One region of the Vibrio sp. V39_P1S14PM300 genome, then DNA from elsewhere that is predicted to be linked to it. Evidence: predicted binding sites of a transcription regulator. Region 1 holds the regulator's gene; each other region holds the start of a gene.
What was found. Region 1 encodes CRP, which controls carbon source genes, mostly activating them, when cyclic AMP is high. Its sites were predicted from a motif close to TGTGANNNNNNTCACA; they were not measured.

Region 2: cdd (cytidine deaminase) is a predicted target of CRP. The motif match lies at 2,459-2,474, and genes of this name have one in related genera.
Region 3: recB (exodeoxyribonuclease V subunit beta) is a predicted target of CRP. The motif match lies at 1,792-1,807, and genes of this name have one in related genera.
Region 4: deoD (purine-nucleoside phosphorylase) is a predicted target of CRP. The motif match lies at 2,046-2,061, and genes of this name have one in related genera.

The regions. Positions count from the first base shown of each region.
Region 1 is NZ_WXWP01000003.1:45,660-49,529, reverse strand. It holds gene astD (succinylglutamate-semialdehyde dehydrogenase) at 1-701, shown strand, start outside; gene CAG65_RS00425 (DUF1338 domain-containing protein) at 865-1,662, shown strand; gene crp (cAMP-activated global transcriptional regulator CRP) at 1,736-2,368, opposite strand; gene CAG65_RS00415 (phosphoribulokinase) at 2,609-3,478, opposite strand; gene CAG65_RS00410 (YheU family protein) at 3,547-3,759, opposite strand; gene CAG65_RS00405 (hydrolase) at 3,791-3,870, opposite strand, start outside.
Region 2 is NZ_WXWP01000075.1:1,761-5,630, forward strand. It holds gene sbcB (exodeoxyribonuclease I) at 1-1,233, shown strand, start outside; gene CAG65_RS03665 (CidA/LrgA family protein) at 1,285-1,659, shown strand; gene CAG65_RS03670 (CidB/LrgB family autolysis modulator) at 1,650-2,327, shown strand; gene cdd (cytidine deaminase) at 2,530-3,417, shown strand; gene CAG65_RS03680 (HD-GYP domain-containing protein) at 3,459-3,870, opposite strand, start outside.
Region 3 is NZ_WXWP01000201.1:8,922-12,791, reverse strand. It holds gene recC (exodeoxyribonuclease V subunit gamma) at 1-1,641, shown strand, start outside; gene recB (exodeoxyribonuclease V subunit beta) at 1,903-3,870, shown strand, end outside.
Region 4 is NZ_WXWP01000141.1:2,388-6,257, forward strand. It holds gene phrB (deoxyribodipyrimidine photo-lyase) at 1-62, opposite strand, end outside; gene CAG65_RS06650 (MerR family transcriptional regulator) at 72-872, opposite strand; gene CAG65_RS06655 (YbgA family protein) at 862-1,815, opposite strand; gene deoD (purine-nucleoside phosphorylase) at 2,168-2,878, shown strand; gene CAG65_RS06665 (IS1 family transposase) at 2,961-3,870, shown strand, end outside.

The DNA of each region.
Region 1 (3,870 bases):
CCGAGCACTACGGCGATCTGGACGCGACGGTGTACACCATCATTCAATCGGCGTTCATCAGTGCCGGTCAGCGTTGTACCTGTGCTCGTCGCCTCTACGTCCCGGTGGGAGAGAAAGGCGATGCGCTGATTGCCCGTTTGGTTGACGCAACCAAGAACATTCGTATCGATCAGCCGTTTGCCGAGCCGGCACCGTTCATGGGGCCGCAGATTTCTCAGGCTGCGGCAAAAGTGATCCTGGACGCGCAGGCGAACTTACAATCGCTGGGCGGAGAAAGCCTGCTGGAAGCCACGCCGGGTGAAGCAGCGTTCGTCTCGCCAGGCATCATTGACGTCACTCACATCGCTGAGCTGCCGGATGAAGAGTACTTTGGCCCATTGCTGCAGGTGGTGCGCTACGCCACGCTGGAAAGCGCGGTTGAGATGGCTAACGATACCCGTTTCGGTTTATCGGCTGGCCTGGTGTCGACCGATGACGGCGAATGGGACTACTTTGTGGAGCACATCCGCGCCGGTATCGTGAACCGCAACCGTCAACTGACGGGCGCTAGCGGTGACGCGCCGTTTGGTGGTCCGGGCGCTTCAGGCAACTTACGTCCAAGCGCTTACTACGCCGCCGATTACTGCGCATACCCAATGGCATCAATGGAAGGTGGGGAAACGATCCTGCCGGCCACTCTGAGCCCGGGTTTAGAACTATAACGACAGTATTACACTCAGTTTCGTCACAGGTTGAAGGCTATCTGCGCGGCATTCTGGACATGCGGTCAGGTAGCCTCCTTTCTATCTTGCCGGGCGATTAAATGGGCCGGTGAAGAGAGAGCACAATTCGATAACACGTTAACAACCCCGACAAGGAGGCGTTATGACGCCAGCTGTTTTATTTCAATCGCTGTGGAATGACTACATTCACCGCCTGTGTCCGTCCGCGGACAAAGTTCATCAACTGCTGCAGGAAGACGAGCCGTTGATCAATGATCACATAGCTCTGCGCACCTTTAATGTCGCACCACTTGGTATCGACACCCTGGCCAAACCGTTTCTGGCGCTGGGTTACACCCCGTGTGGCGACTATGTGTTTGAGAGCAAGAAGCTGGTGGCCAAGCACTATGAACACCCGGATCCGCTGCAGCCAAAAGTGTTCATCAGCGAGCTGAAAGTGGAAGAGTGCTCGCCGGCGCTACAGGCCATCGTCGCCAATCTGGTTGCGCAGGTCGATGCTGCGGCGCTGGAAGGGGAAGCGTTTTTGTACGGTGGTCGCTTGTGGCAACTGAGTTATGCGGATTACCAAACGCTGGCGAAAGAGAGCGAGTATGCCTCCTGGCTGGCTGCGCATGGCTACGGTGCGAATCACTTTACCGTCAGTGTGAATCAGCTCAAGGCGTTCGATGAAGTGCAGCAGGTCAATGATCACCTGCGACAGGCAGGCTTTACCATCAATACCTCAGGTGGCGAAGTGAAAGGCTCACCGGATGTACTGCTGGAACAATCTTCGACCATGGCAGATAAAGTCGTGGTTCAGTTTAGTGAAGGCAGTGAGATCATCCCGGGTGGCTTTTATGAATTTGCTAAGCGTTACCCGATGGCGGATGGTCAGTTGTATCCGGGTTTTGTGGCGGCTTCGGCGGATAAGATTTTCGAGAGCACCGACAGTCAGTCGTAACACGTTCGGCATGATAACAAAAAGCCACCTGACGGTGGCTTTTTCAATTTGAACGTTGTTTTCTGGCGGGAAATTAACGCGTGCCGTATACCACGATGGTTTTACCGTGGGCAGAAATCAGATTCTGCTCTTCCAGCATTTTCAGGATACGACCAACTGTTTCACGTGAACAGCCGACAATCTGACCGATCTCCTGGCGAGTGATCTTGATTTGCATGCCGTCTGGGTGGGTCATCGCATCTGGTTGTTTGGCTAGGTTCAGCAGAGTCTGAGCAATACGACCGGTAACGTCTAGGAACGCCAGGTCGCCCACTTTCTGGCTGGTGACTTGCAGACGACGAGCCATCTGGGCTGACAGGCGCATCAGGATATCCGGATTGACCTGAATCAGCTGACGGAATTTCTTGAATGAAATTTCCGCGACTTCACAAGGAGATTTCGCGCGAACCCAAGCTGTGCGCTCCTGGTCTTCTTCGAACAAACCAAGTTCACCGATAAAGTCACCTTGGTTCAGGTAAGACAGGATCATCTCCTTACCTTCTTCGTCTTTAATAAGTACAGCAACAGACCCTTTGACGATGTAGTACAAAGTCTCTGCTTTCTCGCCCGCGTGGATCAGCGTGCTTTTTGAAGGGTACTTATGAATATGACAATGTGAAAGAAACCACTCTAGTGTTGGGTCGGTTTGAGGTTTACCTAGAACCATAATATCTCACTTCCTCTGCAGGGTACGCTTGCCGCTATCCATATTTTAGCCAAGCCTGAATTTGACTTACTAGAATAAGAGCACTTTACCAATGCTGCAAGCTATCTTGTGTTTCGGTTAAGAATAGTATCCTTTTTCGAAAACGATTTCTTGATTTTAATCGTGTCCGGGTTGTGATTATTTACGCAAAAATGTGCACATGATCACGGTATGAAAAGTAATCTTGCGCGCCGTGCATTTCTAACCAATTTTTCCGGTTTCAATCAGCTGTTGCAGGATAGGCCGGACAATCAGTTCCATAGCAAAACTCATTTTTCCTCCCGGAACCACAATGGTGTTGTGGCGCGACATGAACGAGCCGTCAATCATGGCCAGCAGGTAGGGAAAGTCGACATTCTTGATGCCGCGCAGGCGGATCACCACAAAACTCTCATCCAGGCTCGGGATGCCTTTGGCATTGAGCGGGTTGGAGGTGTCGACGGTGGGGACGCGCTGGAAGTTGATGTGCGTTCGTGAAAATTGCGGCGTAATGTAATTGAGGTAGTCGTCCATTGAGCGCACGATGGAATCCATCACCGCCTCGCGCGAGTGACCACGGTCGCGGGTGTCGCGCACGAATTTCTGAATCCATTCGAGGTTGACGATTGGCACCATGCCGATCAGCAGATCCACATGTTGCGCGACGTTGGTGTCGCCGTCGACCACGCCGCCGTGCAGCCCCTCATAAAACAGCACATCGGAGTTTTCCGGCAGTTCCTGCCACGGGGTAAAGGTGCCGGGCATCTGGTTGTAGGGCACGGCTTCATCAAATGTGTGCAAGTAGCGGCGCACTTTACCGACGCCCTCATCGCCGTATTTATGGAAAAACTCTTCCAGTGCCGGGAAATCGTTGGCCTGAGGGCCGAAATAGCTGATGTGACGTCCTTGTTCACGCGCTTTACGGATTTCCACATCCATTTCCGGACGGGTAAAGCGGTGGAAACTGTCGCCCTCCACCCAGGCCGGGCGGATGTTCATCATGTTGAACATCTTGCGGAAAGCTTCCGAAGTGGTGGTCGTTCCGGCACCGGAGGAACCGGTCACCGCAATGATCGGGTGTTTTGCTGACATGACATTCCCTGTCTGTTTTGATTATGAAACCACTATATCATGGAAACGTGACAATTGTGGTGTGGCAGTTAAAGATGGCGGCGCAGCTGGATGTCCACCGTTTCGTGCAGTTCAGAGAAGACGATCACTGCTTCTCCGGACTCAAGCTGCGCTTTGACCTGGTCGACTTTGTGTTGCAGGGACGTTTCCACTTCACCGTAATCGGTGCCTTCGCGCAGTACGAATTCGCGGATCAGGTTGTCGAGTGTGTGCGCGTCAATCTGTTGCCATGGAACTATCATAAATACCTCTCTCTTTTATGATGCCGGCCTATTATGCCGTATCGCGGACACTTTCATAGTAGGCCGGTAAGGCTTCTTCCAACCAGAAATGAGGTTTCAGTGCGCTACCGC
Region 2 (3,870 bases), on a different contig from region 1:
ACTGGCATCACGCCTCAAAAAGCCAAAGCACAAGGGTTACCTGAGCCCGAGTTTATTGCTCGTATTCACGCCGAGCTGTCCAAGCCTAAAACCACCAGCCTTGGCTACAACAGTATCCGCTTTGATGACGAAGTCACTCGCTACACCTGCTATCGAAACTTCCTTGACCCTTATGCATGGAGCTGGCAAAACGGCAATTCTCGTTGGGATTTACTCGACGTAATGCGCGCCTGCCATGCACTGAGACCAGAAGGCGTGGTTTGGCCAGAAAACGAGGAAGGCTTCACCAGCTTTAAACTGGAGCACTTGTCTGTCGCCAATGGTATAGAACACGCCAACGCACACGATGCGATGGCAGATGTTATCGCTACCATTGAAATGGCCAAAAAGCTCAAAGCCGCGCAGCCTAAGCTCTTCGGCTACTTCTTTGACATGCGCCATAAGCGTAAACTTAATGAGTTGATTGATATCGTCAACATGACACCGCTGATGCACGTTTCCGGCATGCTCGGACGTGAATGCCAGTACACAAGTTGGATAGTGCCGTTGGCCTGGCACCCGACCAATCAAAACGCCGTGGTCGTGGTCGATCTGGCGAAAGATCCTCAGCCATTGCTGGATCTGAGTGCGGATGAGCTGCGTGAACGTCTATACACCAAACGCAGCGAGTTGGGTCCGGATCAAGCACCGGTGCCGATCAAGCTGGTTCATTTAAACAAATGTCCAATTCTGGCACCGGCCAAGACCCTGACCGCAGAAAACGCGGCTTCAATCGGGATCGACCGCGAGCAGTGCCTGAAAAATCTCGCCGTATTGCGTCAACATCCGGAAGTGCGCGAAAAACTCATCGCGATCTACAGCGTTGAACGCGAGTACGAAAAGAGCGACAACGTTGATACACAGTTATACGCCAACTTCTTTTCCCCGGCAGACAAAGCGTCGATGGACATTATTCGCTCCACCGATCCGAATAACCTGGCCGCGCTGGACATTACATTTAATGACGCGCGCATCGAGCCATTATTATTCCGCTACCGTGCACGCCATTATCCATGGACGCTGGACGAAGCTGAGCAGCAACGCTGGGCAAATCATTGTCGTGAATACTTCGAAAGTCGTCTTGAGGACTATATGCTCAATCTGGAAAACTTAGTTCACGAATATGAAACTGACGAAAAGAAAATAGCTATTTTAAAATCCGTCTACCAATACGTGATGGAGCTCACATCTTAGAGCGCCACACGCGACTTCTGCTCTTTTCCTTTATCTTTACGGCACTTAAAAATGGCGAAAACCATTCTGCAATACATCGTCTCCATCGGGCTTATTTTCCTTTGCCTGATGGCAGGCGTAAATCTTCAGTCCCTCCTCGGTATTTCGATTCCGGGCAGTATCATTGGCATGCTTATTCTGTTCGGATTACTGGCCAGTGGCCTGGTTCCTTCCGACTGGGTTAAGCCAGGCGCCAGCCTGTTTATTCGCTATATGATCCTGTTGTTTGTTCCCATCAGTGTGGGATTGATGGAGCATTTTGATCTGCTGATCAACAATGCTCTGCCCATTCTGGCCAGCGCCATCGGTGGCACGCTGATCGTCCTGGTCCTTCTTGGACTGATGCTGGATCGTCTGTTGAAGAAGGGGAACAAAACATGTGGTTAATCGCGACGCTCGTGGTGTTCTTTTTCGCCCGCTGGTTATGCCAGAAATTTAAAACACCTCTGATGAACCCTCTGCTGATCAGTATCGCGATCATTATCCCGATTCTGACTTACCTCAAGGTTCCGTTTGAGACTTACTATCAGGACAACCAGTGGATCAGCATGTTACTGCAGCCGGCCGTCGTCGCACTGGCGTTTCCCCTGTACGAACAGATCCCACAAATACGGGCGAACTGGCGCATTATTATGCTGGCGTGCAGTGTCGGCAGTGTAATGTCGATGATGACCGCAGGTCTGATAGCCGTCGCAATGAAAGCCGATGTGGCACTGATTGCCAGTTTGATGGGAAAATCCGTCACCACTCCGATTGCAATGGAAGTCGCCAGCCATCTCGGCGGAGAACCAGCGATTGCTGCCGTTTTAGTGGTATTGGTGGGGCTGTTTGGCGCCATTCTTGCCTACCCGATTTATAACATGTTGAATATTTCGCACCCGATCGCCAAAGGGCTGACCATGGGTACCGTCTCGCATGCCCTTGGGACGGCAACCTGTGCAGAAAAAGATCCCCGTGATGCAGCATTCAGCTCACTTGCGCTGGTCTTGTGCGGCGTCATCACTTCCATTCTGGCACCCAGCATTTTTGCTCTGTCCGTCTGGTTGTCTCACTAACACACGTTCCGCGTTCTCCGTCGTATACTAAGGTTGATATACGACGGAGTTCACTGAAACATAAGGTGCAATCGATATCATGTGTGACATCACTCTAATTATGAAAACATCAACATCATTACACTATTTAGCGTGATCTAAATCTCAGTAATGTTTTAGCGTTATCATAAAATGTAATCCAGCATTCAAATAAGGATTCATTATGAAAAGCCGTATTGAACAAGCACTCTCAGATGTGCCGGCGTCCATCGCAGATTACCTTGGTCCTATTCTGCTGGCGGACGATTTTGACGCGACTTTGTCTCCGGAGCAGTTTAAACAACTGCAAATCGTTTCTGGTTTGAACGACGCGGAACTTCGTGTGGCGCTTCTTCCGTTTGCCGCCTGCTACTCCTACACGCCCATTTCTAAATTCAATGTTGGTGCTCTTGCTCGCGGCCTGTCCGGCCGTATCTACTTCGGTGCTAATGTCGAAATTGCCGGTTGCCAGCTAGGTCAAACGGTTCATGCTGAACAATGTGCGATCAGTCACGCATGGATGAAAGGTGAAACCGGCATCTCAGACATTACGGTCAATTTCAGCCCTTGCGGTCACTGTCGTCAGTTTATGAATGAACTGAGCTCGGCAGACAAACTGGTCGTTCAACTTCCAGAGCGCGATGAAATGACGTTGCAGCAATACCTGCCAGATTCGTTCGGCCCGTCCGATCTTGGTATTGAATCGGCATTGATGTCGAAAGTCGATCATGGCAAGACCACTCAGGACAGTGATCCGCTGGTACGATCGGCATTAAGCGCATTGAACGCAAGCCATGCACCTTACACTCACAACCTGAGTGGCGTCGCTTTACAATTGAATGATGGAAAAGTCTTTAAAGGCGCGTATGCGGAAAACGCGGCGTTTAACCCTAGCCTGCCGCCTCTTCAGGTCGCTCTGATTCAGATACTGCTGGATGGTCGTGAGTTCGGTGATATTGTTTCGGCTGCGTTAGTTGAAATGGCGGAAGGAACCATCAGCCATCTGGCCGATACTCAGGCAACACTGGAAGCCATCAACCCTGACATTCCGGTCTCGTACCTGGCAATGTAAACCCAATCATGATTAGCCCCGACATGACTCGGGGCTTTTTATTATTGGTCGTAGAAAGGTTTGACGTCAAAATCGAGTTGTGAAGGAGCCAGTGCCCGCTCGATTTTCAACGCACTGCTTTTCAAATCGATAAACGCCACATCCGTAAAACGGTGGTACTTATTGGAGTAGAAACTCTTCACTTCAGGTTTCAGAGGCTGACTTGGATTCGCTGTCCAGACGATAGCGACCCGGCCATCACTGAGTTCAACGATCGAGCCAACCGGATACACACCAATACAATTGATGAACTTGTACACCAACTCTTTGTCGAGATGAAATGGCGTCAACGACAGCATGATCTTGAAAGCTTCTGCCGAGCTCATCCCCTGCTTGTAACAACGGTCTGCCGTCAGTGCATCATAAATGTCCACGATACCGCTCATGCGGCCATGAACGGGCAGTTGATCGCCT
Region 3 (3,870 bases), on a different contig from region 1:
TTCATGGTGGCGCTGGAGGAGGAACTGGTGCTGACTTCTATTCGTGAAGCGCTGACCCAGTTGAAAGAACAGCTCCAGGATGCGGCGTATCACCAGACGTTGGCGCCGGGCATCGTCAGTTTGTATCTGCACAATCGCTTGTCCGGAACCCGGGTTAGCCAGCGTTTTCTGGCAGGGCAGGTCAACTTTTGTACTCTGATGCCGATGCGCTCGATCCCATTTCGTTGTGTGTGCCTGCTTGGCATGAACGATGGTGTCTATCCGCGTTCGGTACCGCCGGAAGGTTTTGACTTAATGAATGGCCGTGCTCGAGCTGGGGATCGTTCACGTCGTGACGATGACCGTTACCTGTTTCTTGAAGCGCTGCTCTCCGCGCAGCAAAGCTTATACATCAGTTACGTCGGGCGTTCGATTCAGGACAACACCGAGCGGGTTCCGTCGGTGCTGGTGTCTGAGCTGCTTGAATATTGTCAGCAGAACTACTGTCTGGTTGGCGATGAAGCTCTGCCAGTCGATGATTCTGCAGCTCGGTTACTAACAGCATTGACGCTAGAACACGCTATGGTGCCCTTTAGTCCGTTAGCTTTTCAGGGGGAGCAGGCCAGTTATGCCAGAGAATGGTTGCCTGCGGCGCTGCGTCAGGGGCAGCGCAGTGGCGATTTTAACCGCCAGTTGAGTGATTACCTGCTGGATGCGACGTATCCGTTGGCACTGGATCTGGTAGAGCTGCAACGCTTTTGGCGTTTGCCAGTGCGCTATTTCTTTAACCGTCGACTGAAAGTGGTGTTTGAACCACCGCTGCCAGTGACAGAAGATGACGAACCGTTTGTGTTGGGTGGGTTGGAAAGCTACCAGATGCGTGATCAATTGGTGGAAGTCTTGTTGGATGCCCGTGCTCAGAATCAGGATCCGCAACAGGCGCTAGAGCATTTTGCCCGGCGTCAGCGTGCTGAGGGCAAGTTGCCGATCGGCGCATTCGGTGAGCTTGAGTTTGAAACCAACCGGGTTCAGGCGCAAGAGCTGGTTGAGACACTGAGCTTTGTTAGCGGCGTAGCCCTGGAAGATGTTGATGTAAACTTGACCTTTGATGTACTGGGGACAGATAAACCCGTTCATCTGACCGGATGGCTGACGCAGTGTTATCAGGCTGGTCTTATTCGTTATCGTAGTGGCCGGATCCGAGCACAGGATTATCTGTCCGCCTGGATTGACCATTTGTCGCTGGCTGCCATGGGACACAGTAAATCCACGCATGTTATTGGTTACGATCGTAAAGAAGGTGCCGTGCATTTTATGTATCCGCCGCTGGATGGCGCAGAGGCTAAGTCATTGTTGGCGGAGCTGGTGCGTCTTTACTATCAAGGCATGACGTCGCCACTGGCGTATTTCCCGCAAACGGCGCTGGCCGGCATCGAAGCGGGGTTCAGTCGTGGAAAGTGGGTGGATGATGAAGACAAAGCGGTCAAGAAAATGGCCGCCACATTTAACGACGGTTATCTGGTGCAAGGCGAAGGACGCGATCCGTATATTGCGCGCATTTGGCCACAGTGGGATGACGCACTGGCTCTGGAAGTCAGGACGTTGTCCGCGTTGGTACTACAAAACGCGAGGCTGAGGATCGAGAATGCTGCTGATAGTTAAGAGAAGTAGAGTGGCCGCCAGTAAATCATTATTGTGTAGGGCGTTCGCTGTACGGCCACAGGTCAGAGGGACCATAATTCTGTGGTGCAGACCAGTCAGGCTGGCTATGCATGTGCAGCGGATACTATCGGCTTGCACCAAAATGATCCGTGAGAGAGATCGCACATTCCCGGAATACAATCGCGTCACGTATCAGTAGGCAAAAGTTTTCAGCGTTTGATCACAAGATGTTGTTCAGTTTAGGAAAAAGGCAATAGGTTTATGACGACTTCGTCCCTCCCCCAGTCACTGAGTCCGATGACATTCCCGTTGCACGGCGCACGTTTGATCGAAGCGTCTGCCGGTACCGGGAAAACGTTCACGATCGCAGGCTTGTATTTGCGGCTGCTTCTGGGGCATGGCGACGAGCATAGCCGTCATGCCGTGCCGTTAACAGTAGACCAGATTCTGGTCGTGACCTTTACGGAAGCTGCGACGGCAGAGTTGCGTGACCGTATCCGGCGTCGCATCCACGATGCGCGCATTGCGTTTGGTCGTGGTGCCAGCGAGGATCCGGTGATCCAGCCGTTACTTGAACAAGTGTCGGATCACCAGCAGGCACAGACTCTGCTGCTGCAAGCTGAACGGCAGATGGACGAAGCGTCGGTGTACACGATTCATGGTTTCTGTCAGCGGATGTTGACGCAGAATGCCTTTGAGTCTGGAAGCCGTTTTAATAACGAGTTCGTGACCGATGAAAGTCACCTTAAAGCGCAAGTGGTGGCGGATTACTGGCGGCGCAACTTTTACCCGCTGCCGCTTCAGTTAGCGGGTGAAGTGCGCCGTATCTGGAACTCGCCATCGGCGCTGCAGGCAGAGATTGGCGGTTACCTGAGCGGTGCGCCATTGACGTTGGCCACGTCCGCCGGAGACGGTGATCTCGCTGCACTTCATCAGCAGAATCTGGAACGTATCAAGGCGTTGAAAGCACAGTGGTGCGAGTGCGCAGACGATTTGCTGGCACTGATTGCCGACTCGGATGTTAACAAACGCAGCTACACCAAAAAATCGCTGCCGCAATGGCTCGACAGTGTCACGGCCTGGGCTCACAGCGAGACCCTCAATTACGACGTGCCGGACGCTTTGGCCAGGTTTGCTCAACATACTCTGGATGAGAAGACGCCTAAAGGGACGCCGCCACGCCACGCGGTGTTTGCGGCCATTGAGGCATTTCTTGCCCAGCCCGTCAGCCTCAAGGCGCCGATGATGGCTCATGCGATCACCTCGTGTCGTACTCTGCTTGCCAGTGCCAAACAGCAGAAACAGTGGCTATCGTTTGATGATTTGCTTAGTCAGTTGTCGGCCGCACTCGATCAGGATGAAACGGACGCATTGGCAGAACGCATCCGCACTTTGTACCCGGTGGCGATGATTGATGAATTTCAGGATACCGATCCGCTTCAGTACAGTATTTTCAGTCGCATCTATCTGGATCATCCTCAATGCGGTTTGTTTATGATCGGTGATCCGAAGCAGGCGATCTACGCGTTTCGCGGTGCCGATATCTTTACTTACATCAAAGCCCGTCAACAGGTCCGTGCACACTATACCCTCAATACCAACTGGCGCTCTTCTGCGCAGATGGTTGGGGCGGTGAATCAGATTTTCCAGTATCCGGACAGCGCCTTTATTTACGATGAGGACATTCCCTTTCATCCGGTCGATCATCGTCCGGGCGCGGAACAGAGTGTCTGGATGTTAAACGGCCGGGTACAGCCGGCACTGACCTACTGGTTGATGGAAGCCGACGACAAACCACTGGCTAAGAATGAGTACCAGCAGGCCATGGCGGATGCGACGGCCAGTCAGATTCAAACCATTCTGACCGCGGCGCAACAGGGGCAGGCGAGCTTCGCCAGCGGCTCTGGACAACAGCCTGTCCGCGCCGGTGACATCGCCGTATTGGTGCGAACGGGCAGTGAAGGTCGTCTGGTAAAACAGGCCCTGGCCAAGCAAGGGATCGCCAGCGTCTATTTGTCGAACCGGGACAGTGTTTTTACCAGTGGCGTGGCACCGGATATTCAACGCGTGCTGCAGGCGGTACTGACGCCGGAAAACGATCGCGCTTTGCGCGCAGCGTTAGCGTCAGAACTGTTTGCGCTGGATGCGGCGTCGCTGGATGCACTCAACAATGATGAAAATGTGTGGGAAAACACGGTCAACGAGTTCAAAGAGTACCGTAAACTCTGG
Region 4 (3,870 bases), on a different contig from region 1:
GCCTGTTGAAGCGCTGTGTTGTCCTCAACACGTAAGTCGCGACGAAACCATACCAGTTGCATGTTGCCTCCCTAGTCCAGATGCAGTGCCCGCAGCACATCCGACGCGCTGAATCGTTCGTCCCATTGGCTGGACAAAGCGACGAGATGCTGCCGCTGAACATCCGGCAATGCACGGTTAGAGAACACATGTAAGCGCGAGAAAAACTCTAAGGCCGCACCATCACAGAGCCCGGTCAGATCGTCAGCCCCATCCAACACAATCACCCGTAGTCCGGTCTCGGACAGTTGTAGCGCTTCCAGCCAGGCAAAGACGCTTCCAACCGGATCCAGACTGACGAACAGACACTTGCCTTTGGTCGCCGCTTTATTTTCCGCGTCGATGATGGCACTGATGCGAGTAAGCATCAGCGCCTGGAACAACGCTTTTTGCAGCGTACGCTGGCTAGACTTCACTTTGTCCAGAGCCTCCGTCACCGGCATCACAAACTGCTGAGTCACAATCTTGAGCGGATATTCTTTAAACACACCGCTGAGGATGCTTTCGGCTTTGCCCTGATTGAGTACGGCCAGCGCTTCCAGCAGACTTTCCACTTCGTCCAGCGTCATGTTGTCTGCCTGCTCTGCGCCGGTCTCCTCATCGCCTGACAACAGCAAGCCTTTGACTTTGCCAATTGCCACACCTTTGGCCAGCCAGCGTTGAATCGCATGAATGGTATCAATGTCCGCTTGCGTGTACAGCCGATGGCCTTTCTCTGTGCGCTGCGGCTGAATGAGGTTATAACGACGCTGCCAGGCACGCAGCGTGACCGGTTTCACTCCGGTTGCTTCGGCCACTTCCCGAATTGCATATAGCTTTGTTTCACAACCCATAACGTAAACGTAACTCCTGCGGATAGGGGTTCAAATATTTCTGTTTATCCAGATAACTGTCCGGATAAGCGTTGAGGTAATGTTTGATGAGAGTCATTGGTGCAAGCAGCGGCAACAGCCCGATCCGATAGTCATCAATCACTTTGCGCAATTCTGCTTTCTGATCTTTATTCAGCGAACGCTTAAAGTATCCCTGCAGATGCATCAGCACATTGGTATTGTTCTTGCGGCTGGCCCGAATGGCCATGGCTTGCATCAATCCCAAACGATACAAGTTAAAGAACTCATTGATGTCATATTGATTGATACTGGCTACCAGCCGGCCAAGCTCTCGGTAAGACTGCGGATGATGCGCCATTAACGTCAGCTTGTAGCGTGAGTGGAACTCAATCAGCTTGCTGGCAGTGGGCACGCCGCCCATTGAAGTATACAAATCGTGCAGACAATAGACCCGGGTGATGAAATTCTCTTTGAGCACCGGATCATTCAGACGCCCGTCCTCTTCAATCGGCAGCCAGGGCATCGACTCCATCAATACACGCGTGTACATGCCGACCCCGTCTTTGTCGGCGTTATTCTTTTTGTACACTTTCACGCGTTCCATTCCACAGGTCGGTGACTTGGCACACACGATATACCCGCACAACGGCAATTGATCCAACTCGGCGACTTTATCCTTGGCAAACGCCTGCATTGCCTCGGTGTAGTCACGTTGCTCATCTTTGGTTTCCACCAGCGCTATGCGCTCTTCGTCGGAGATGAGCCGTATAGTTGGTCGTGGCACTGGCATCCCGATGCCGACTTCCGGGCACACAGAAATAAACTCCAGATGAGGAGCAAGCTCCTTGGTGACGAAATTACTCACTTTATGGCCAGAATCAAAACGGACCCGCTCGCCCAATACGCAAGCGCTGACGCCGACCAGAACAGATTGACTCTCCATGGTTCACCTCGAACATCGACATGTGTACATATTATTTTCTTGTACAATTATTAGCACAAGTCGATCACTGTGTACAAAAATATTTTTTGTACACCAATAAAAAGCTCACGCTTTGTTTCCAGAACAATCACCACAAAAAGGCAGCCAAACGTTTACACAAATCGATTGCCTTACCACTTTCAACACATTTGGTTATCAATGGAAAATATATCCCTCCACACAGGGCTTTTTGTGACATACTTCTCAAGGAGCCAGTACTGACAGGGTTAGTATTGGCTCAACAAGAAAACACACTTTCAACAGAAACAGTAAAATGACTCAATGCATTTACTGACAAATTGGAGTAAAAGCTATGGCAACCCCTCACATCAATGCACAACCAGGTGATTTCGCAGAAACCGTCCTTATGCCGGGTGATCCACTTCGCGCAAAATACATCGCAGAAACGTTCCTGGAAGATGTGAAGCAAGTTTGTGACGTTCGCAACATGTTTGGCTTTACAGGCACTTACAAAGGTAAAAAAGTATCTGTTATGGGCCACGGTATGGGTATCCCATCATGCTGCATCTACGTACACGAACTGATCTCAGAATACGGCGTGAAAAACGTTATCCGTGTGGGTAGCTGTGGTGCAGTACGCGATGACGTTAACCTGATGGACGTGGTTATCGGCATGGGCGCTTCTACCGATTCAAAAGTGAACCGTATCCGCTTCAATAACCACGATTTCGCTGCCATTGCCGACTACGACCTGCTCGAAACAGCCGTACACCAGGCGCGAGATCAGCAAATACCAGTGAAAGTGGGTAACGTATTCTCTGCTGACCTGTTCTACACCCCGGAAGAAGACATCTTCGAGAAAATGAAGAAACTGGGCATCCTGGGCGTGGATATGGAAGCGGCTGGCATCTACGGCGTCGCAGCGGATCTGGGCGCACGTGCGTTGACCATTCTGACTGTCTCTGACCACATCATCCGTGGTGAAAAACTGAGCTCAGAAGACCGTCAAAAATCGTTCAACGATATGATGAAAGTCGCTCTGGAAACGGCGATCAACATCTAATCGACTGTGATAACGAATTCTTTTCCACAGTACCAAGCTGCCAGCTCCGGTTGGCAGCCTGAATTTTCCCGAGGGGGCGATCGTGTCAAACGATGAACTGCCAAAGGAGGCAGACGGGTTACAACTCAACTTTTGTAAAACATTGGCGTGTGACAACTTTGGATTGAGTGAGGCAAATCGTTACGTTTTGCAGCATGCTAACCCTAAGCGGCCAACGATGGTATGTCGAGAGTGCGGTGCTTTCCCCCCCTTACTTAACAATCAGGAAGTGTTAAACGAACTGCATCGTTTAAGACACCTGCACAGCGATGGCCTTCCGGCGTGTCGCAACGACGAGTGCGAAAATTTCGGCTTGTCCGTTCATACTCATAAACATCTGTACCACGCATTTGGTTACAGTGGTGACCGACAGCGTTATCGTTGCAAAGCGTGTCAGTCTACCTTTGTCGACAAATGGTCCGGCGCCAACAAAAAGCTGACTTTTCAGGAAAATCTGCTCGGCTTACTCTTCATGAGCTACTCGGTGCGTGAAATTTGCCGCAAGCTGTCGATCAACCCAAAAACGTTCTACGATCACCTTGATCACATTGCCAGCCGCTGCCGACGCAAACTGGCGATGATAGATGCGCGCTGGGTCAACCATGCCAGCGAATACGAACTGGCGTCGTTTTACGTACCTTTGCAGCCGCAGAGCAACAACGGCGTATTGTGGATCACCACGGGAGAAGCCAACACCGGCTACATTTTGTGTCAGCACGTCAACTACGCCTCCGATGAAGAACCGCAGGGCGAAGTCGACCATGACCCTTACCAGACACCCGCTCGCTTTGTCTCCCGCGAGCACTCGTCAGAAGCCAACATGCCAGTACCTGAGGCATCACCCTATCTGCGTGAACGCATTGACCAGCAATATCAAACGATTCTAGCCCGCGGCAACGTCGAAGATCCGATGGGCAACCTGACCTCATTCAATTACCCGTCCAAAGGCGCAC